DNA from 2 places in the Brevundimonas sp. P7753 genome. Region 1 is predicted to be linked to the other one. Evidence: riboswitches for the same ligand, from Rfam matches in the RefSeq annotation. Region 1 holds a riboswitch; the other holds the start of a gene.
The links. A riboswitch is a leader RNA that binds a small molecule or an ion and turns the genes downstream of it on or off. The one in region 1 is predicted to bind glycine.
Positions count from the first base shown of each region.

Region 1 (10,188 bases):
TTCAGGAAGATGACCGGCTTGGCGTGCAGATCCAGCCGTTTCCACGACAGCAGTTCGATGGCTTCTTCCAAGGTACCGATGCCGCCGGGCGCCACGACGAAGACGTCGGATTGATCATACATCAGCTGCTTGCGCTCATGCATCGAGGTGACGACCACGGTCTCGACGTCGTCGAACAAGCGCTCGCGGCTGCGCAGGAAGGCCGGCATGATGCCGACGACGCGACCGCCGGCTTCATGAGCCGCACGCGCCGAGGCCCCCATCAGGCCGACGCCGCCGCCGCCATAGACCAGCCGCCAGCCCGCCTGGGCCGTCGCCTTGCCGAAGGCGCTGGCGGCCTGGACGTACTGCGGATCAGCTCCGTCCGACGAACCGCAGAACAGGCAGACCGAACGGCCGTCGAAAGGAGCAATGGTGGCGGGCGGCAAAGACATGGGGCCTCGATACAGGAAGGAAGACAGGGCGGCGTCCGCCGCGCTATCTGATGGACCTAGGCATATCGCTACGCGGGTCAGGATGAAACGTCGGATTGTCGTCGCATGGGCAGGCGTCGCGCTGGCTCTTGCAGGGTGCAGCGCGCCGGTCGAGCGCAACAAGGGCGAAGAAGCCCGTCAGGACGGCGGCTGGACGGCGTCGCCGCGCATCAGCGCCGTCGTGCGTCAGGGCGCGGGTCTGATCGTCCGCGGCGATGCGCCGCCGGGGGCGCGCGTGGTGCTGCGCGGCGATCAGGATGTGGCCTTTGCCGCCGGAGCGGACGCCGCCGGGCGGTTCGAGCTGCGCGTCGGCGCCTTGCCGTCAGCCATGCTGCTGACGCCAGAGGTTCAGATCGGTCAGTTTCCGGCGCCTGGGCCCGAGCGATTGATCCTGGCGAGCGACGGCGGCGATCTGGCGGCGCTGTTGATCGAGGGCGGAGCCAGTCGTCGGTTGTCCGCCGCTCCGGTTCTGGATTCGGTGGATGACGACGGGCGAGGCTTGCTGGTCTCCGGACGGGCGCAGCCTGGCGCACGGGTGGCCATTTCCGCAGACGGCGGCGTGGCGGTCGAGGCTGTCGCCGACGCGAGCGGTCGCTGGACGGCTGCGCTCTCGGGCGTGGGCGATCGACCGATGGACATCATGGTCGGGGAGGCGACCTTCGCCTATCCGGGGCCGGCAGGCGCTGCGAGCCTTGGTGTGGTCGAGCGGTCGGGATCGGGATGGCGGCTGACGCGCGCCCTGTCGCCGTCGGCGCGGCAGACCAGTTGGTTCCCGGATCTGTGATGTGCCGATCTAGGACAATTTAGATTTCATTAACCAAACACGTTGATCAAAGGCCCTGTCTTCTTTTCTTCGAGGACACCCACCATCACCGAACGAACGACTTTAAGCCCGGCGCGAAATGCGCCGGGTCTTTTTTTGATCGGTCGAGCCCCCTTAGGCTGCGCGATAGGTCAAGGTCGCGACCAGTCCGGGCCGCCGAGCGCGATTGACGAGACGGAATTCGGCGCCCTGCGCCTTAGCCATGCTGGCGACAATCGACAGGCCCAGGCCTGATCCGGACGCCCGCGGCGCCGTGCGGCTACGGAAGAACCGTTCGGGCAGGCGAGGCAGTTCGGCGTCATCGACGCCGGGGCCGTGGTCCCAGACTGTGATGCGAACCTGACCCTCACGTCGGGCGACATGAACGATGACAGGCGGCGCGCCGTAGCGTGAGGCGTTGTCCAGCAGGTTGATCATCTGTTCGACGATCAGGTTCTCATCGCCTTGAACCGCGACCATGCCCTTAGGCAGCCGCATACGTACGGCGTCGCAGGGGAGGCTGGAGCGCAGGCTTTCCACCGCGATGCGCACAGCCCGCCCTATGTCGGCCTGGTTCAGTCCAGGGGCGCTGTCGGCCCGCGCCGTGGACAGAAGCTGATTGATCAGGCGGGACATGGCGGCGATCGCCTCCTTGGAATCACTCAAGAGGCGCCGATCCGCCTTGGACCAGGGACGGCGCGAGCCCGCCAGAAGATCCAGATTGGCGGCGACCACGGTGAGCGGCGTCCTGAGCTGATGCGAGGCGTCCGCCGAGAAACGCTGCATGCCCGAGGTGGATCGCTCCAGGCTGGCCAGCAGGGTGTTGAAGGCCGAGAGCGCCGAGGCCAGCTCTCGCGGCGCCAGGTTGATCGGCGCCGGGGCAAAGTCGGTGGCGCCGGCCTGGGAGCGTGACGCCAGTTCTCGCGTCAACCGCTTCAGGGAATAGAGACCCCATTGGATGGCGGGCCAGATCAGGAGGGCTGCGAGCACGACCAGAAGCCCCGGCAGCAGCAGCAGGCTGAGGTTCAACTCACGGACGCTGGCCTGGCGCGAGTCCAGGCTCTGGGCGACCGAGACGATGACAGGGGAGGGTTGGCCAGGAATTTCGACCGATTGTTGCGCCATCCGCACCGGCAGACCTCGAACCGTGAGATTGGCGAAGCTGGGCTGGTCGACGCCTGTGGCGCTCAGGATGGGGAGTTCGTCGTAGCCGGTAATCAGGCGGTCGCCCTCGCGCACGCTGTAGAAGACCGCATCGCGCTCCGGGCTGTCCAGCAGGGCCAGGGACCAGGGCGATACATCGACAGTGACCTGGGCGTCGCTGACGGATACGGTTTCAAGGATGGCCTGAGTGGCGCCCGCCAGCAGGCGATCGGACGTGCGCTCTACGACGCGGTGCGCCGTCCAGGACCCGGCCACCAGAAGCACGACCGCCACCAGGCTGAGGGGGGCGATCTGGGCGATGAACAGCCTTTTGAGCAGGCTGTGAGGACGAGGCGACCTGGGTGCGGTCACGGGTCCAGCCGATAGCCGCGACCACGAATATTGGTGACGCCGGGGCCGTCCGGCTGGAGCTTGCGACGCAGGCGTCCGACATGGACCTCGAGCGCGTTGAGGGAGGCGGCTTCATCCTGATGGAAGACTTCGGCGGCGAGCATATCGCGCTCCACGACCTGGCCCACGCGGGAAATCAGGACGCGCAAGGCGGCCCATTCGCGCGGACGCAGGTCCAGTTCGCGGTCGCCGACACGCGCCCGCCCCGCTTCCCAGTCACAGGTCAGGGCGCCGATCGTCACGGCGCCGCCGGCCTGGCCCCTGTTGCGTCGGGCGATGGCGCGAACGCGCGCCACCAGCTCGGGCGGAGCGAAAGGCTTCACCAGATAGTCGTCGGCGCCCAGTTCCAGCCCCGCGACACGGTCGCTGACGGCGTCGCGCGCGGTCAACATCAGGATCGGGGTCGTCGAGCCGCGCCCGCGAAGGGCTGTCAGGATTTCAAAGCCGTCAATGTCAGGTAGGCCGATGTCCAGAATCAGGGCGTCGAAATCGCCGACGGCCTCGAGCATCAGGGCCTCTTCACCCAGATGAGTGCAGCGGGTCTGCATCCCGGCGCCGCGAAGGCTGGCGGTCAGGGAGTGTTGCAGCGCCTTGTCATCTTCAACGACGAGGACTCTCATGGCGTCGGGAATCGTCCGGGCGGGGGCGGGGGATGAGAGGGCATACCGTGACCATAGCGGGAAACCAGCGACGGTGAAGATGGCCTGGCTGTTGAAGGGGGTGATGGCGGGGCTTTGCCTGCTGGCGGGCTGCGGCGAGTCGCTGGACGGCGCGACGTCGGCGAGTGTGCGACGGGCGGCGCAAAAGGAAGGCGAGCTGACAATCTACGCCAATACCAGCCTGATGGAGCCTCTGATCGAGGACTTCCGTCGCCGATACCCGGACATCACCGTCAGGGTGGAGGACATGAACTCCACTCTCATCGCCGAACGGGTGGTGGCCGAGACGCAGGATGATCGGCCCAAGGCGGATCTGGTCTGGAGTTCAGCCATGGATCTACAGATCAAGTTGATCAACGACGGCTATGCTCAAGCCTATCGCTCGCCGCATCGGCGGGCCATGCCCGACGGGTCCGTGTGGCGCGATCAGGGATTCGGCATCACCGCTGAACCGATTGTCTTCGCCTATAATCGCCGCTTGCTGCCGGCGGACGCCGTGCCCGGGAGCCATGCTGAACTGCTGCGTCTGCTGGAAGCCCGACCCGAGCTTTTCGCCGGACGAACGACTGTCTACGACGCTGAACGCAGCGGGGTGGCGCTGATGCATCTGTCGGCGGACGTGCAGATCTATCCGGATGCGTGGCGATTGATGGAGGCCCTGGGCCGCAGTCGTCCGCGGCTGGACACGTCGGGTCAGCGGATGATGGGGCAACTCGCCTCGGGCAAGATGGTGCTGGCCTATAATATGAACCAGTCTTTCGGAGAGAGCTGGGCGTTGCGCCATCCCGATGTGGCGCTGGTTACGCCCTCCGATTATCACCTGTCGGTATCCCGAGTGGCCTTCATTCCGCGTGCGGCGCCGCATCCGAATTCGGCGAGGCTGTTCCTCGATTATCTGCTTTCGCGAGAAGGGCAGAGAGGCATTGCTGTTCTCGGCATACGGCCTGTGCGCGACGACATCGGGGATACGGTGCGATCGACTTCGCCGGGCGCCCGGCCCATTCGCGTGGGGCCTGGGCTTCTGGCCAATCTGGATCGCGTGCGTCGCGAACGTCTGCTTGACCGCTGGAAACTGGCCATGGGGGATGCGCCGCGCGCGCCGGCTGATCCAAAAGCGCCCTGATCCGGCCTTACCTGTGGATAAGTTTCCACCCCTCCGTTCGCCCCATTTCTGTCACCGCGCCGTCACGGTGTGGTCGCTGACGGTCAAGATCCGCGGATTGACGGGTCGCGCTCAGTTCGAGCGGTCGTAAATCGTCGGTATTTTCTAAAATGTGCAATTATTTTGCGCAAATGAGCCATTTGACAGCGACGTGTGGTCCGATCTTACTGGATATGCAGCGCGGGAGAGTTCGATCTCGCATCGACGCCGAAGGCGCAACCGCCCCGGAAACGCTCAGGCAAACGGACCGTGCTGCAGGATGAACGCTGGAGAGAAGGGCGCACCCGCCGGGGGCGCGTCCTCGCCGAAGAAGCAAGGACCCGCCGGTCCGAAACTCTCAGGCCCGATGACAGCGGGGGCTATCAAACGACGCCGTCAGAGCGTCAGTCACCGGGCTTCCCTGGGGAGGGGCGCCGTCGTCGCATGAGTAGGATTTGTCTTGTCTAGATTTCATCTCCATCTGACCGGCTGCTGTAGCGCCATGGCCCTGCTGGCATGCGCCGGCGGCGCAATCGCCCAGTCGCAGGACGAAGAGCCCGCGGGCAGCCCCACCACCATCGACGAAATCGTCGTCACCGCATCGCGTATCGATCGCGCCGGCTTCACGGCCCCGACCCCGACCGTGCGCCTGACGGCGGAAGACCTGTCGGTCGGCGCGCGCCTGAACGTGGCGGCGGCCCTGAACGACATGCCGCAGTTCCGGGCCACCCAGTCGGCCCAGACCACCAGCACCAACACAGGGGCGGGCGGTGCGCCGGTTGACCTGCGCGGCCTGGGCGTCAGCCGCACCCTGGTACTGATCGACGGTCGCCGTGTCTCGAGCGAGAACGACCTGAACTCGATCCCGACCGTGCTGATCAAGAGCGCTGATGTTGTCACGGGCGGCGCCTCGGCAGCCTGGGGTTCGGGCGCCGTGGCCGGTGTGGTCAACGTCTCGCTGGACCGCAAGTTCGAAGGCGGCAAGCTGGGCGCCGAGTACGGCGTCTCTTCCTATGACGACGCTGAGCAGGTCCGCTTTGAAGGGGCCTATGGCCGCAGCATTCTGGATGGTCGCGGTCACGTGGTGATCGGCGGCGAGTACCTGGACAACGAGGGTGTCATCCCGCGCGCCTCGCGTCCCAATGTCGGTCGTTGGTCGCAAGTTTCGACCGGCGACGGCACGGGTAACTTCGTCAATGTGCCGGATGTCGGCTTCTCGAACGCAGCCTATGGCGGCCTGATCATGTCGGGCGTGCTCAAGGGCAAGGCCTTCAACCCGGACGGTTCGCTGCGCGACTTTGACTATGGCAAGGTTGTCGGCACCTCGAGCGTTGGCGGCGAAGGTCCGTCCAACGACGACATCAGCCCGCTGGTGACGCCGCAGCAGCGCTACGCCGCCCTGGCCAGCTTTACCTATGACATCCAGGACAACCTGCGCTTCACCGCAGACGTGCGCCACTCGAAAATGTGGAACACCTATACCTGGTTCGGCGATCACGACCGCGGCAACCTGGTGGTCAAGCGTGATAACGCCTTCCTGCCGAGCGCCGTGGGCGCGGCCATGGATGCGGCGGGCGAAACAACCCTGACGATGGGTCGTTTCAACTCAGACATCAACTTCCCCACCATCGACTTCGAGCGGGTCACGACCCAGGCCACTCTGGCTCTGGACGGCGAGCTCGGCAGCCAATGGCGCTGGGGCGCCTATTACAGCCACGGTGAGTTCAACAACGACATCGACACCCCGGGCTTCATTTTGAAGAATGAGTGGGCCAAGGCCGTGGACTCGGTGATCAACCCGGCCACGGGCCAGGCGATCTGTCGCGACGCCCTGACCAATCCGAACAGCACCTGCGTGCCGATCAACCTGTTCGGCCTGGGCGCCCCGTCGCAGGCTGCTGTTGACTATGTCACCGGCACGCCGATGCAGCGGTCGACGACCAAGCTGGACACTGTAGGCTTCAGTATGCGCGGCGAGCCCTTCAGCCTGCCGGCCGGTGATGTCTCTGTCGCTTTCGGTGTCGAGGCTCGCAAGGAATCCATCGACCAGACCGTGGGTGAACTGGACGCCGCCAAGGCTTTCCGTTCGTTCAGCTTCTCGGCCATGTCCGGCGAGTTTGCGGTCAAGGAAGCGTTCGCAGAAGTCCTGCTGCCGCTGGTCAAGGATGTGCCGGTCTTCAACGACCTGCAGTTCAACGCCGCCGTCCGGGTTTCGGAATATGACACCACCGGATCGATCTGGTCGTGGAAGGTGGGCGCCACCAATGAGTTCTTCCCTGGCTTCCGGGGCCGTATCACCCAGTCGCGTGACATCCGTTCGGCCAACCTGAGCGAGCTCTATACCCAGACCACCACGGGCTACAACAACATCAACGACCCGGTCAAAAACGCCACGGTCTATGTTCTGAACAATGGGGGCGGCAACCCGAACCTGACGCCGGAAACGGCTGACACCCTGACGCTGGGCTTCACCTACTCGCCGCCGTCCGTGCCCGGCCTGAACATGTCGATCGACTATTACAGCATCAAGATCGACGACGTGATCACCACCATCGCGCCGCAGGACCTGGTGACGCGTTGCTCCAACGGCAACAAGGCTCTGTGCGACAAGGTTGAACGTGATGCTGCCGGTGATCTGGTGCGCACCATGTCCACCTTCCTCAATCTGGCCGAGTACCAGACCGATGGCGTTGACGCCGAGGTTTCCTACACCGCGCCGCTGGATCGCTTCTTCGCTGATGCCTCGGGCCGCATCAACCTGCGCATGGTCGGGACCTGGACCAACAGCCTGACCACCAATGATGGCGTGACCGAGATCCAGTATGTGGGCTCGCAGGGCTATGCCTTCGGTCTGGGCGTGCCTGAGCTGCGCCTGAACGCCTCGGCAGGCTGGAAGGGCGAGGTCTTCAGCGCCAACCTGCGCGCTCGCTACATCTCGGATGGTCAATACAACTCGACCATCAAGATCGTGAACAACGAGATCGACGCCTACACCTACTTCGATCTCGGCGTGACGGCCGACCTGTCGCGCTTCGGCGCGGACGGCGTGGAACTCTACGCCAATGCGACCAATCTGTTCGACAAGGATCCGCCGGAGGGTTCGCTCTTCTCGCCCTATTACGATGTGATCGGCCGCTACGTCACGGTTGGAGCACGGTACCGCTTTTAGTTCTGGCGCCGTGTTCCCGTCGCCGGCTCCTCCCCCATCGTTCGCGATATGGAGCCGGCGACACCCTTCCTCTTGATTGAGGGTCTCTTGTGAGAGGGTGTTACCCTATGATTTCTCGCGTTTCCCTGATGGCGCTGAGCCTGGCCCTGTGCGCCGCGCCCGCCGTCGCCGAAATCCCCAAGCCCGCCGCCATCGTCGCCGATGGTTTGCCTGCCGTTCCCGACGACCTGGCGGCGGCCACCTTGCCCTATCTTCAGAGCCGCCGCGCCGCCTTCGTCGGCTGGAACGCGGCCGATCAGTCGATGCTGATCAAGACCCGCTTCGGCGCCACGGACCAGATCCACGTGGTCGGCGCCCCTGGCGGCGCCCGTCGCCAGATCAGCTTTGAGGCCGAGCCGGTCATGGCCGGCGCCCCGTCGCCCTCTGGCGACGTCCTGCTGGTCCAGAAGGACAACGGCGGGGACGAGTTCTATCAACTCTATACGCTCGCCGACGGTCGCCTGACGCGCGTGACCGACGGAAAGAGCCGCAACTGGTTCGGCGCCTGGAGCCCGGACGGCAAGCGTGTCGGCTACGCCTCCTCGCGTCGCAACGGCGCGGACATGGACCTTTATGTCGTCGATCCGCGCGATCCCGCGACCGACCGCCTGGTCGCCCAGGTGTCGGGGGGCGGCTGGAACATCTCTGACTTCTCGGCGGACGGGTCCAGGGCACTGGTGCTGAACCGGATGTCGATCAACCATGCGGCGGTCTATGAGCTGGACATCGCCAGCGGCCGCATGACGCCGCTGACCGATCCCGAGGCCCAGGTTTCCTATGTCGATCCGCAGTATGCGCCGAACGGCGCCGTCTGGGCGGCGTCCAACAAGGGGTCCGACTTCCTGCGTCTGGGCCGCATCGAGGGCGGCGACTTCCGCCCGGTGTCGACCGAGGCCCGCTGGGACGTCAGCGACTACGCCATCGCCCCGGACGGCAGCTTCATCGCCTATGCCGTCAACGAGGCCGGCGCGTCCAAACTGCGTGTTCTGGATATGGCGAGCGGTGTGGTGCGTGCGGTGGACGGCCTGCCCAACGGCGTCATTCCCTACAGCATAGGCGCGACCATCGACATCGCCCCCTGGGGCGCGATCGGTCTCAGCCTGTCGTCCGCGCGTGTGGCGGGCGACGCCTTCTCGATCGATCCCAAGACCCTAGCCGTGACCCAGTGGACGCACAGCGAGACCGGCGGACTGGACCCCTCGATCAACGTCGAGCCAAGCCTGGTCGAGGTGAAGAGTTTTGACGGCGAGACGGTGTCGGGCTTCCTCTATCAGCCGGACGCGACCAAGTTCCCGGGCAAGCGTCCGTTGATCATCGACATCCACGGCGGCCCGGAAGGCCAGACGCGGCCTGACTTCCTCGGCTCGCAGAACTATCTGCTGAACGAACTGGGCGTGGCGATCTTCTTCCCCAACGTGCGCGGTTCGTCGGGCTATGGCACGCGGTTCGTCAACCTCGATAACGGACCGTTCCAGCGCGAAAATTCGGTGAAGGACATCGGCGCCTTCCTCGACAATCTGGAGAAGAACCCCGGCCTGGACGCCGACCGTTTCGCCGTCACCGGCGTCTCGTACGGCGGCTATATGTGTTACGCCACGGCGGTCCACTACAGTGATCGGTTGAAGGGGGCGAACTGCTATGTCGCCATCTCCAACTTCGTGACCTTCCTGGAGAACACCCAGTCCTATCGCCGCGACCTGCGTCGGGTGGAATACGGCGACGAGCGTGATCCGGCTCAACGCGCGCAGCTACAGGCCATCTCGCCGCTGACCAGCGTCGACAAGATCACCATCCCCCTGCTGGTGGCGACGGGCGGAAACGACCCTCGCGTGCCGGCCTCGGAAGCTGATCAGATCGTCGCCGCCGTCCGCGCCAACGGCGGCACGGCCTGGCACCTTCTCGCGCAGAACGAGGGCCACGGTTTCCACAAGAAGGAAAACGAGGACTACTACTTCTGGACCAGTCTGCAGTTCTGGAAACAGACGCTGCTGGCCGACACGCCGCGCTGATCGCGACGCTTTACGGGGGCCGGTAAAACCGGCCCCCTTTTTCTTTCCGAGAATTTGAGATGCGTTTGAACCTCGCCGCCGTGCTGGCGGCGTCCACGATGATGCTTGCCTCTGCCCCCGCCATGGCTGAGCCGGTGGCCACGGATCATCATGTCCATGTCCATTCCCCGGCGATCCTGGACTTCCTGCCCGCCTATTGCAGCAGCCTGGGGAGGATCAGCGCCTGTCCCGAGGTCTTCACCCGACCGCTGACCGTCGATGACCTGCTGACCGACATGGATGCGGCGGGGGTGAGCCGGGCCTTATTGATGTCGACCGCCTATCTGGCCGAGAGCCCGATGA
Region 1 covers NZ_JACARP010000086.1:61,359-71,546, reverse strand. Annotated here, with positions in the region: gene HX774_RS15420 (TIGR00730 family Rossman fold protein) at 1-434, opposite strand, end outside; gene HX774_RS15415 (hypothetical protein) at 517-1,257, shown strand; gene HX774_RS15410 (sensor histidine kinase) at 1,411-2,790, opposite strand; gene HX774_RS15405 (response regulator transcription factor) at 2,787-3,449, opposite strand; gene HX774_RS15400 (ABC transporter substrate-binding protein) at 3,448-4,611, shown strand; glycine riboswitch at 4,822-4,910, shown strand; gene HX774_RS15395 (TonB-dependent receptor domain-containing protein) at 5,090-7,798, shown strand; gene HX774_RS15390 (prolyl oligopeptidase family serine peptidase) at 7,906-9,846, shown strand; gene HX774_RS15385 (amidohydrolase family protein) at 9,906-10,188, shown strand, end outside.

Region 2 (10,188 bases), on a different contig from region 1:
GGGCGACGGCAGGCATCCCCGTCAGCGTCGTCAGCCAATGGGCCAGCTGGTCCATCAGCTCCAGCGCGCCCTGAACCGTCGATTGCGGCTGCAGCGGGTGGATGTCCGAGAAGCCCGGCAGACGCGCCATCTTCTCGTTCAGGCGCGGGTTGTGCTTCATCGTGCACGAACCCAGCGGATAGATGGCCAGGTCGATGGCGTGGTTCTTCTGCGACAGGCGCACATAGTGGCGCATCGTCTCAGGCTCGGAGAGACCCGGCAGACCAATAGGATCGCGGCGGACCAGATCACCGAGGTCCGAGCCGTCAGTCTTGGGCTTGGGCAGGTCGACCCCGGTCTTGCCCCAGCCTTCGCCTTCAAAGATCAGGTGCTCGTCCTGCAACAGGCCGCGCGCGCCCGTCAGGGTCGGGTGCTTGTAGTCGTTGTCCGGCAGGGCGTTCGGGGCGGTCGGACGGCCGACAGTGTTCATCGTGCTCATGGTTCCAAACTCCCTTTAGGCGGCCAGGACCTTGGCGAGCGCACCCGCCAGGATCTTGATGTCGGCGTCCAGCGTGGTCTCGGTCGCGGCGACCAGCAGGACATCGTCCAGACCCGCTTCCGGGGCCAGACGGCTGTAGGGCACGCCGGCCAGGACGCCGTTGTCGGCCAGGGTCTGCACCACGTCAGCGGCGTTCTTGGGCAGCTTGACCGCGAACTCGTTGAAGAAGCGCGGGGTCAGGACCTCGACGCCGGGAATGGCGGCCAGGGCGTCGCGCGTGGCGACGGCCTTTTCGTGGTTGAGCAGGGCCATCTGGCGCAGGCCCGTCTCGCCCAGCAGGCTCATGTGAATGGTGAAGGCCAAGCAGCACAGGCCCGAGTTGGTGCAGATGTTCGACGTGGCCTTGTCGCGGCGGATGTGCTGCTCGCGCGTGGACAGGGTCAGGACGAAGCCGCGACGGCCGTCGGCGTCGACGGTTTCACCGCAGTAACGGCCGGGCGTCTGGCGCAGCAGCTTCTCGCGCGTGGCGAACAGGCCGATGTAGGGGCCGCCGAAGTTCAGGGCGTTGCCGATCGACTGGCCTTCGGCCGCGACGATGTCGGCGCCCATTTCGCCAGGCGACTTCAGCAGGCCCATCGACACGGCTTCCGTGACCACGACGATCAGCAGGGCGCCGGCGGCGTGAGCGGCCTCGGCGATCTTGGTGACGTCGGTGGCGGTGCCGAAGACGTTGGGGGTCTGGACGACGACGCAGGCCGTGTCCTTGTCGATGGCGGCGATGACGGCGTCTTCGGCGTCAACCGCAGCGGTCAGGGCCTGGGTCTCGACGCCGACGGCGTGGACGACGGTTTCGGTGGCCTTGACGTAGTGGGGATGCACGCCGCCCGAGATGACGGCCTTGTTGCGGCGGGTCACGCGGGTGGCCATCAGCACGCCCTCGGCCATGGCGGTCGAACCGTCATAGAGCGAGGCGTTGGCGACCTCCATGCCGGTCAGGTTCGCGACCTGGGTCTGGAACTCGTACAGGTACTGCAGGGTCCCTTGCGCGATTTCCGGCTGGTAGGGGGTGTAGCTGGTCAGGAACTCCGACCGCTGGATCACGTGATCGACCGTGGCCGGGACGTGGTGCTTGTAGGCGCCGGCGCCGCAGAAGAAGGGGACGGTCGAGGCCGTGGCGTTCTTGCCCGCCATGGCCGAGAGGGCGCGTTCGACCTCCAGCTCGCCCGCCACGCGGGGCAGGTCGACAAAGCCGTCGCGGCGCGCGGCCTGCGGCACGTCGATGAACAGGTCGTCGATGGATTTGACGCCGATGGCGGCCAGCATGGCCTCACGGTCGTCGGGCGTCAGGGGGAGGTAGCGCATTCGTTTATTCCGCTCATCCCCGCGGAAGCGGGGACCCAGGTTTAAGCTTCAAACACCGCTGCTTGATCCCAAAGAACTGGGTCCCCGCTTCCGCGAGGCTGAGCGGAGAAGGCGGGAGCCTTAGAGGGTGGCGAGGAAGGCGTCGTAGGCGGCCTGATCCATCAGGGCTTCGACCTGCGAAGCGTCCGAAATCTTGATCTTGGCGAACCAGCCTTCGCCTTCGGGATCGGCGTTGACGGTTTCCGGAGCCGAGGCCAGGGCGGCGTTGCCCTCGACCACTTCGCCCGAGACGGGGGCGTAGACGTCCGAAGCGGCCTTGACGCTTTCGACCACGGCGAAGCTGTCGCCCTGGTTGAAGCTCTTGCCGGCTTCCGGCGTCTCGACGAACACCACGTCGCCCAGGGCGTCAGCCGCGTGCTTGGAGATGCCGACCGTGGCGACGTCGCCGTCGAGGCGAACCCACTCGTGATCTTTGGTGAAGCGCATGTGTCTGATCTCTCAGGCTTTAGGTTTGCGATAATAGCGGGTGGCCACGAAGGGGGTGGCGACGACTTCGGCGGCGGCGGGTTTGCCGCGCACGATGACTTTCAGCTCCGTTCCCAGTTCGGCGAAGGCCGGCGGGGCGTAGCCCATGGCGATGTTGCGGCCCAGGGTCGGCGAGGGGCCGCCCGAGGTGATGACGCCGATGACGTTTCCGTCCATGTCGGCGATCTCGGCGCCTTCACGGGCCGGAGCGCCTTCCTTGACGTGCAGGGCGATGCGCACGCGCGACGGGCCGTCGGCCAGTTCCTTGAGGATGCGCTCGGCGCCGTTGAAGTCGGCGGCTTCCTTGCGCGACTTGGACAGGGCGAAGGTCAGGGCGGCCTCGACCGGGCTGGTCGTGGCGTCCACGTCGTGGCCGTGCAGCGGCAGGCCGGCTTCCAGACGCAAGGAGTCGCGAGCGCCCAGGCCGATCGGCTTCACGCGGGCGTCTTCCAGAATCGTGTTCCAGACGCGCTCGGCGTCGGCGTTCGGCACCGAAATCTCATAGCCGTCTTCGCCAGTGTAGCCCGAGCGCGAGACGAAGCAGTCGACGCCGAACAGCATCAGGCGGGCCGAATCCATGAAGCCCATCTCGGCCAGAGCGGGTTCGTGCTTGGCCATGACCTCGGCGGCTTCCGGCCCCTGGATAGCCAGCAGGGCGCGGTCGTCCAGGAGGGTCAGCTTGGCGTCGCCCGCCAGATTGGCGTTCAGGAAGGCGAAGTCGGCGTCCTTGTTGCCGGCGTTGACCACGACATAGAGGCCGTCATGGTCGGGCTTGCCCGCCATCAGGTCGTCCATGATGCCGCCCTCGGCGTTCAGCAGCAGGGAATACTTTTGCTTGCCGGCCTTCAGGATTTCATAGTCGCCAGGGACGAAGCGCTGGAACTGCGCAATCGCGTCGGCGCCGGTGATCTTGGCCTGGCCCATGTGCGAGACGTCGAACAGGCCGGCGTGTTCGCGGGTCCAGCGGTGCTCGGCCAGGACGCCTTCGTACTGGACCGGCATGTCATAGCCGCCGAAGCCGACCATGCGGGCGCCCAGGGCGCGATGCGCCGCGTTGAGGGGGGTGGTCTTCAGGGCCTGGTCGCTCATCGAGCATCCTCCGGTCGCGGGTTGCGGCGATAGCTTCGCCGTCGTCGCGCCCCCGCTGTCCTGAAGCCTGAGAGATTCCGACTGTCGCCCAGGTGGCGAACAGCCTTGCTCCGTCGGCGCGCCCATGAATCCCGGGAAGGGGGGGCGACTTTCCAGCGTCCGTGCGCCCTCGCGGTCCTTTTGCCTGAGCGTTTCCGGGGCGGTTGCGCCTTCGGCCCCGACAGCCGTTACACGACCGCCGATCTCTCCCGCGAGAGCGCTCGACCTAAGGCCCCGACTCCGGGCCGAAGTCAAGCGGCGCCGGACTTGCCGTGTACGATCCGAAAGGCCATGAGGAGCCGAACTGCTCTCGTGACAGGATTGAAGGCCGCCATGACCGCCCGTACCGACCTCGCCGCCCACCTGGCCTCCCTCGCTCTGCCGCAGGCTCTGAGCCAGACTCTGACGGCCGCCGCCGCCGCCTGTGTCGAGATCCGCAAGATCGTCTCGGGTGGGGCCCTGGTCGGGGCCCTGGGCGCATCCGGCGTCGTCAACGTCCAGGACGAGGAGCAAAAGAAGCTCGACGTTATTTCCAATGACGTCCTGACGGACATGCTGCTGGCCTGCCCGGCCGTGGCGGGCGTGGCGTCGGAAGAAATGGACACGGTCCAGCCGGCGGCTAACCCGGCGGGCGAATACCTGGTCCTGTTCGACCCGCTGGACGGCTCGTCCAACATCGACATCAACGCCCCCGTCGGCACCATCGTCTCGGTGCTGAAGGCGCCCTCGGCGACGCCGACCGAGGCCGACTTCCTGCAGTCCGGCCGTCATCAGGTGGCGGCGCTCTATGCCGTCTATGGCGGCCAGACCATGCTGGTGCTGACCACGGGCCAGGGCGTGGCTGGCTTCACCCTGTCGCATGACGGCCAGTGGCTGATGACGCACGAGCGGATCACGGTCCCGGCGGACACCAAGGAGTTCGCCATCAACATGTCGAACCAGCGCCACTGGGCCGAGAGCGTGCAGCGCTACATCGACGGCTGTCTGCAGGGCGCGGACGGCCCTCGGGGCAAGAATTTCAACATGCGCTGGGTCGCCGCCATGGTGGCCGACGTGCACCGCATCCTGATGCGCGGCGGCGTCTTCCTCTATCCGTGGGACAAGCGCGAACCCAACAAGCCCGGCAAGCTGCGCCTGATGTATGAGGGCAACCCCATGGCCTTCCTGATCGAACAGGCGGGCGGCAAGGCGACGACGGACGGCAAGCAGGCCATTCTGGACGTGCCCCCGACCGAACTGCACCAGCGCATCCCTGTGGCCCTCGGCTCGGCCAACGAGGTCGATCAGATCGCGGCGGCCTGAGCCATGAAGCTGCGCTCTACAGACGCCCTTCTGGTCATCGACGCCCAGAACGACTTCTGCGAGGGCGGCGCCCTGGCGGTGCAGGGCGGGGTGGGGATCATGCCCCTGATGAACCGACTGGCCGAGCGTTTCGACACCGTGATCGCCACCCAGGATTGGCACACGCCGGACCAGATCAGCTTCGCTTCCAACCACGACGGGGCGACGCCCTTCACCGAGATCGAGGTCGCCTACGGCCCGCAGATGCTGTGGCCGGATCATTGCCTGCAAGGCTCAAGCGGCGCGGACTTCCATCCGAACGTCGCGCCTGCGGTTCAAAAGGCTCTGGCCGTGGTCCGCAAGGGCTACAATCCTGCGGTCGACTCCTATTCCGGCTTCTTTGAGAACGACCATCGCACCCCCACGGGTCTGGCGGGCCTGCTGCGTGACCGGGGCGTGACGCGCGTCTTCCTGTGCGGTCTGGCCTACGACTACTGCGTCCGCTTCACCGCCGAAGACGCGGTGCGCGAAGGCTTTGAGGTCGTGGTGATCAAGGACGCCTGCCGGGCGATCGCGCCAGAGACGGCGACTGCGGCCAAGGCGAGCTTTGAGGCGCTGGGTGTGGTGGAGATCGAGGCGGCGCTGCTGCTGGTCTAAACCCCCACCCTTTTTCGTCATCCCCCGGTCTCGCGCCGCTGCGCGGCTTGCCGGAGGATGACGAACGGAAGGTCAGTGCGCCGCCGCGTAAGCCTCGACCTCAGCGATCCGCGCCGCCTTGTCGGGCGCGCTCAGGAAGCTGCCTTCGAAGCTGTTCTTCGCCAGCAGCACCACCTGTTCACGAGTCAGGCCCACGGCCTTGGCCAACTGGATGTAGTTGGCGTTCACATAGCCGCCGAAATAGGAGGGGTCGTCCGAGTTCAGGGTGACGTGCAGGCCGCGGCGCAGCATCTCGGGGACCGGGTGGTCCTTCAGGTCCTTGACCACGCACAGCTTCAGGTTCGACAGGGGGCAGACCGTCAGGGTCATCTGCTCGGCGGCCAAGCGCGCGATCAGGCCCTCGTCCTCCATCGAGCGGTTGCCGTGGTCCATGCGGTCGATGTGCAGCAGGTCCAGGGCCTCATGCACATAGGCGGGCGGGCCTTCCTCGCCGGCGTGGGCGCACAGCTTCAGCCCCAGGTCGCGGGCGGCGGCGAAGACGCGCTGGAACTTGGCGGGCGGGTGGCCGACCTCGGACGAATCCAGCCCGACGCCGATGAAGTGATGCAGATAGGGCTTGGCCATTTCCAGCGTGGCGAAGGCCTCGTCTTCGGACAGGTGGCGCAGGAAGCTGAGGATCAGGCCGCTGGTCACACCCAATTCGGCCTGGGCGCGGTCCATCCCTGCGATCAGGCCCTCGACCACCACGCCGAACGGCACGCCCCGGTCGGTGTGAGTTTGCGGGTCGAAGAAGATCTCGGCGTGGCGCACATTGTCGGCGGCGGCCCGCTGGAAATAGGCGAAGGCCAGATCCTCGAAATCCTTGCGCGTCAGCAGCACGGCGGCGCCCGCATAGTAGATGTCGAGGAAGTCCTGAAGGTTGGAGAAGTCATAGGCCGCGCGCACGGCCTCGACGCTGTCATAGGGGATGGCGACGCCGTTGCGCTGCGCCAGTTCGAACATCAGTTCCGGCTCGAGCGAGCCCTCGATGTGCAGGTGCAGTTCGGCCTTGGGCAGGCCGGCGATGAAGGAGTCGAGGGACATGGGGGAGGGCTCCGTAGCGTGGCTCCGACCTTAGCGAAGCCACGCCTCCCCGTCATCCCGGCCAAGTCTCGCGGAGCGAGGCGCTGAGCCGGGAGCGCCCAAGACGGGACATTCAAAGGGTCGGGCTTCCGGCGGTCCCGGATCGGCCCTGCGGGCCGTCCGGGATGACGTCGGTTGGGAGCCTACATCCGCTCGGGCGTCTCTATCCCCAGCAGCTCCAGCGCCGTCTCCAACTGGTGCAGGCTGGCGGCGGCCAGGGCCAGGCGCGAGCCCTTGGTGGCGGCGTCCGGCGCGACCAGGATCGGGCAGGCGGCGTAGAATTTCGAGAAGCTCTGCGCCAGGCGATAGGCGTGTTCGGCGATCAGGTTGGGCGCCCGCTTGTCGTACGCGTCCGCCGTGGCCGCGTCGAAGGCGTCCAGCGTCAGGGCCAGGTCGCGCTCGGCCGCTTCCTCGATGAGGATGGGGGCGATCTCGACGCCCTGCTCCGCCGCCTTGCGCAGCAGGGATTTCACCCGCACGGCCTGATACAGCAGATAGGGGCCGGTCTTGCCCTCGAAGCTCATGAAGCGGTCGAGGTCGAAGACGTAGCTGGTGGTGCGGTTGTTGGACAGGTCGGCGAATTTCAGCGCGGCCACCGCCACCTTGCGGGCGATATCCTCGAACTCTTCGGTCGGCAGGTCGTCGCCCAGCTTGGCTTCGTGCAGACGCTCGCGCGCCTTTTCCGTCGCCGTGTCGATCAGGTCGCGCAGCTTCAGCACGCCGCCCGCGCGCGTCTTGAACGGCTTGCCGTCGGCGCCGTTCATGGTGCCGAAGCCGAGGTGCTCCAGTGACTTCTCGGGCGCGTATCCGGCTAGGTAGGCGGCGCGGAAGACCTGCTCGAAATGCTCGGCCTGACGCTCGTCGACGACGTAGAGGATCAGGTCCGGATCAATGGACTTGCGGCGGTCCAGGATCGTGGCCAGGTCGGTCGTGCCGTACATGGCCGAGCCTTCCGAGCTGATGACCAGCAGGGGCGGGGGCGACGGGGCCTCGACCACCGAGCCGTCGGCCAGCTTCTTCTTGCGGGTTTCGCCGTCGCGGGCGACGTGGATCACCTGGGCGCCGGCGTCCTCGACCAGCAGGCTCTTGGCCTTCAGGTCGGCGATCATCTCGGCCATCAGGGGATCGGCGTCGCTCTCGCCGTTCCACAGGTCGAAGTCGACCGACAGGTCGTCATACTCGCGCTTCAGCGCCTCGCGGCTGACGGCGACGAAGTGCCGCCACAGGGCGCGATAGCCGGGACGGCCGCCCTGCAGTTCCGCCGTCGCCTTGCGGGCGCGGTCGCGGAAGGCCGGGTCTTCCTTGGCCTTGCCGGCGGCCTGGGGATAGAGGCGGTCCAGGTCGGCCAGGGTGACAGGCGTTTCGGCCGGGAAGGGACCGTCGCCCTCGACCATGAAGGCGTCGGCCAGACCTTCATCGCCGCAGGCGGTGATCAGCAGACCCATCTGGAAGCCCCAGTCGCCAAAGTGGGCGTCGCCGACGACGTCATCGCCGCGCAGGCGGAACAGCCGCTTCAGGCTCTCGCCGATGATGGCGCTGCGCAGGTGGCCGACGTGCATCGGCTTGGCCACGTTCGGGCCGCCGTAGTCGATCACCACCTTGCGCGGCTCGACGCGCGAGGCGCCGGCCAGGGCTTCGTCCGCCGCGACCTCGGCGGCGCGCTGCGCCAGGGCCGCGTTCGACAGCTTCAGGTTGATGAAGCCGGGACCGGCCACCTCGACCGACGACAGGCGCGAATCATGGCTCAGGCGCTCGGCCACCTTGCCGGCCAGTTCGCGCGGATTGGCCTTCAGCGCCTTGGCGGCGGCCAGGGCGCCGTTCGACTGAAAGTCGGCCAGGTCGGGGCGGTCGGAAGCGACGACGCGGGCCAGGCTTGCGTCCACGCCTTCGGCGGCGAAGGCGGCGGCGACCGCTTCGCTGAGAGAGGTCTTGAGATCGGTCATGTGCTTAGGGGTTCGGTTGGGTCTGGCCGGCGGTGACGCGGAAGCGGCTGCCCGAGCGGTTGAACTCGGCCATTTCAGGCGTGACGTCGAAGCCGATCAGGACCTCGAAATTACTACCGGCCGTGGTGGCGTCGGCGCGCGGGATGACGATGGACTGTTCCTGCTGGACCGAGGCCGTGGTCTGGCCCTCGAAGTTCACCGGCAGGTCGAAATATTCCTTGGCCAGAACGGCGCTGTTGCGCTCGGTCACCGCCACCCAATAGCGATAGGTGCGGGCGTCGCCGCTGGCCTGCGGCCCCTTGCCGAGGTTGAACAGGACGTTGAAGTCCAGGCGGATCGGATCGGCGTCGCGATAGACGCAGTCGGCGGTCACGCCTTCGATTTCGCCCGTGAAGCCGACGCCGGCGATCGAGGGCCGCTGATAGTCGGCCAGTTCGACAAAGCGGGCGGCGTCGTACAGCACCTTCACATAGGGGCAGGGACCGGCGTTGGCGCGGCGGTTCAGCGGCGCGATCCGCATCGGGCGCGCTTGCGGCGCTTCCTGCTGCTGTTGCTGCTGACCGGGACGTTGCTGCCCGCCGAACTGGGCGGAGGCGGCGGTAGGAACAAGCGCGGCTGTCACGGACAGGGCGGCCAGGGCAGTGAAGACGCGACGCATCAATTTCATTTCCGGCAAGCGAAAGGGAGCGCGCGACAGTCGGCGCCGACCGCTGCACGCTTGATGCTGATAGCGGCTAAAGCGAGGCGCGGCAAACGCGACCATGCAGCCGGTGGCGGTAAGGGCCTCGAACGACTAGGTTCCGGCCCATGAACGCGCCCGTCTCGCCCTCCGCCCTTGATCCTCGTCCGCTGAATGTGCGCCTGGCCACGCCCCGCGGCTTCTGCGCCGGGGTGGACCGGGCCATCCAGATCGTCGAGCGCGCCATCGAGAAGTTCGGCGCCCCCGTCTATGTGCGCCACGAGATCGTCCACAACCGCCACGTCGTCGAGCGGCTGAAGGGCATGGGGGCGGTCTTCGTCAAGGAACTGGACGAATGCCCCGACGACCGCCCGGTGGTGTTTTCGGCCCACGGCGTGCCCAAGTCGGTGCCAGCGACGGCGCGTTCGCGCGAACTGCTGTTCCTCGACGCCACCTGCCCCCTGGTGTCCAAGGTCCACGTCGAGGCCGAGCGCCACCATGACCAGGGACGCCACATCATCCTGATCGGCCACGCCGGCCACCCCGAGGTCGTCGGCACCATGGGCCAGCTGCCGCCGGGCGCCATCAGCCTGGTCGAGACGGTGGCGGACGCCGAGACCTTCCAGCGGCCCGGTGATCAACCCCTGGCCTACGCCACGCAGACGACGCTGTCGGTGGACGACACCGCCGACATCCTGGCGGCGCTGAAGCGGCGATTCCCGGAACTGCCGGACCCGCACAAGGAAGACATCTGCTACGCCACGACCAACCGGCAAGAGGCGGTCAAGCGTCTGGGCGAAGGGTGCCAGCTGGTGCTGGTGGTCGGGTCCAAGAACTCGTCCAACTCTGCGCGCCTGGTCGATGTGGCGCTGAAGGCCGGGGCGGGCGACGCGCGCCTGGTCGATGACGCCGGCGACGTGGACTGGTCGTGGTTCGACGGCGTGACCACGGTCGGCGTCACCGCCGGCGCCTCGGCGCCCGAGCCGCTGATCGAGGCCCTGATCGACGCCATC
Region 2 covers NZ_JACARP010000034.1:8,157-18,344, forward strand. Annotated here, with positions in the region: gene gcvPB (aminomethyl-transferring glycine dehydrogenase subunit GcvPB) at 1-478, opposite strand, end outside; gene gcvPA (aminomethyl-transferring glycine dehydrogenase subunit GcvPA) at 494-1,840, opposite strand; gene gcvH (glycine cleavage system protein GcvH) at 1,961-2,326, opposite strand; gene gcvT (glycine cleavage system aminomethyltransferase GcvT) at 2,339-3,454, opposite strand; glycine riboswitch at 3,617-3,715, opposite strand; gene HX774_RS08260 (class 1 fructose-bisphosphatase) at 3,827-4,795, shown strand; gene pncA (bifunctional nicotinamidase/pyrazinamidase) at 4,799-5,431, shown strand; gene HX774_RS08270 (adenosine deaminase) at 5,504-6,514, opposite strand; gene argS (arginine--tRNA ligase) at 6,697-8,496, opposite strand; gene HX774_RS08280 (Tat pathway signal sequence domain protein) at 8,501-9,154, opposite strand; gene ispH (4-hydroxy-3-methylbut-2-enyl diphosphate reductase) at 9,304-10,188, shown strand, end outside.
Region 2: another riboswitch for glycine. It lies ahead of gcvT (glycine cleavage system aminomethyltransferase GcvT); the one in region 1 lies ahead of HX774_RS15395 (TonB-dependent receptor domain-containing protein).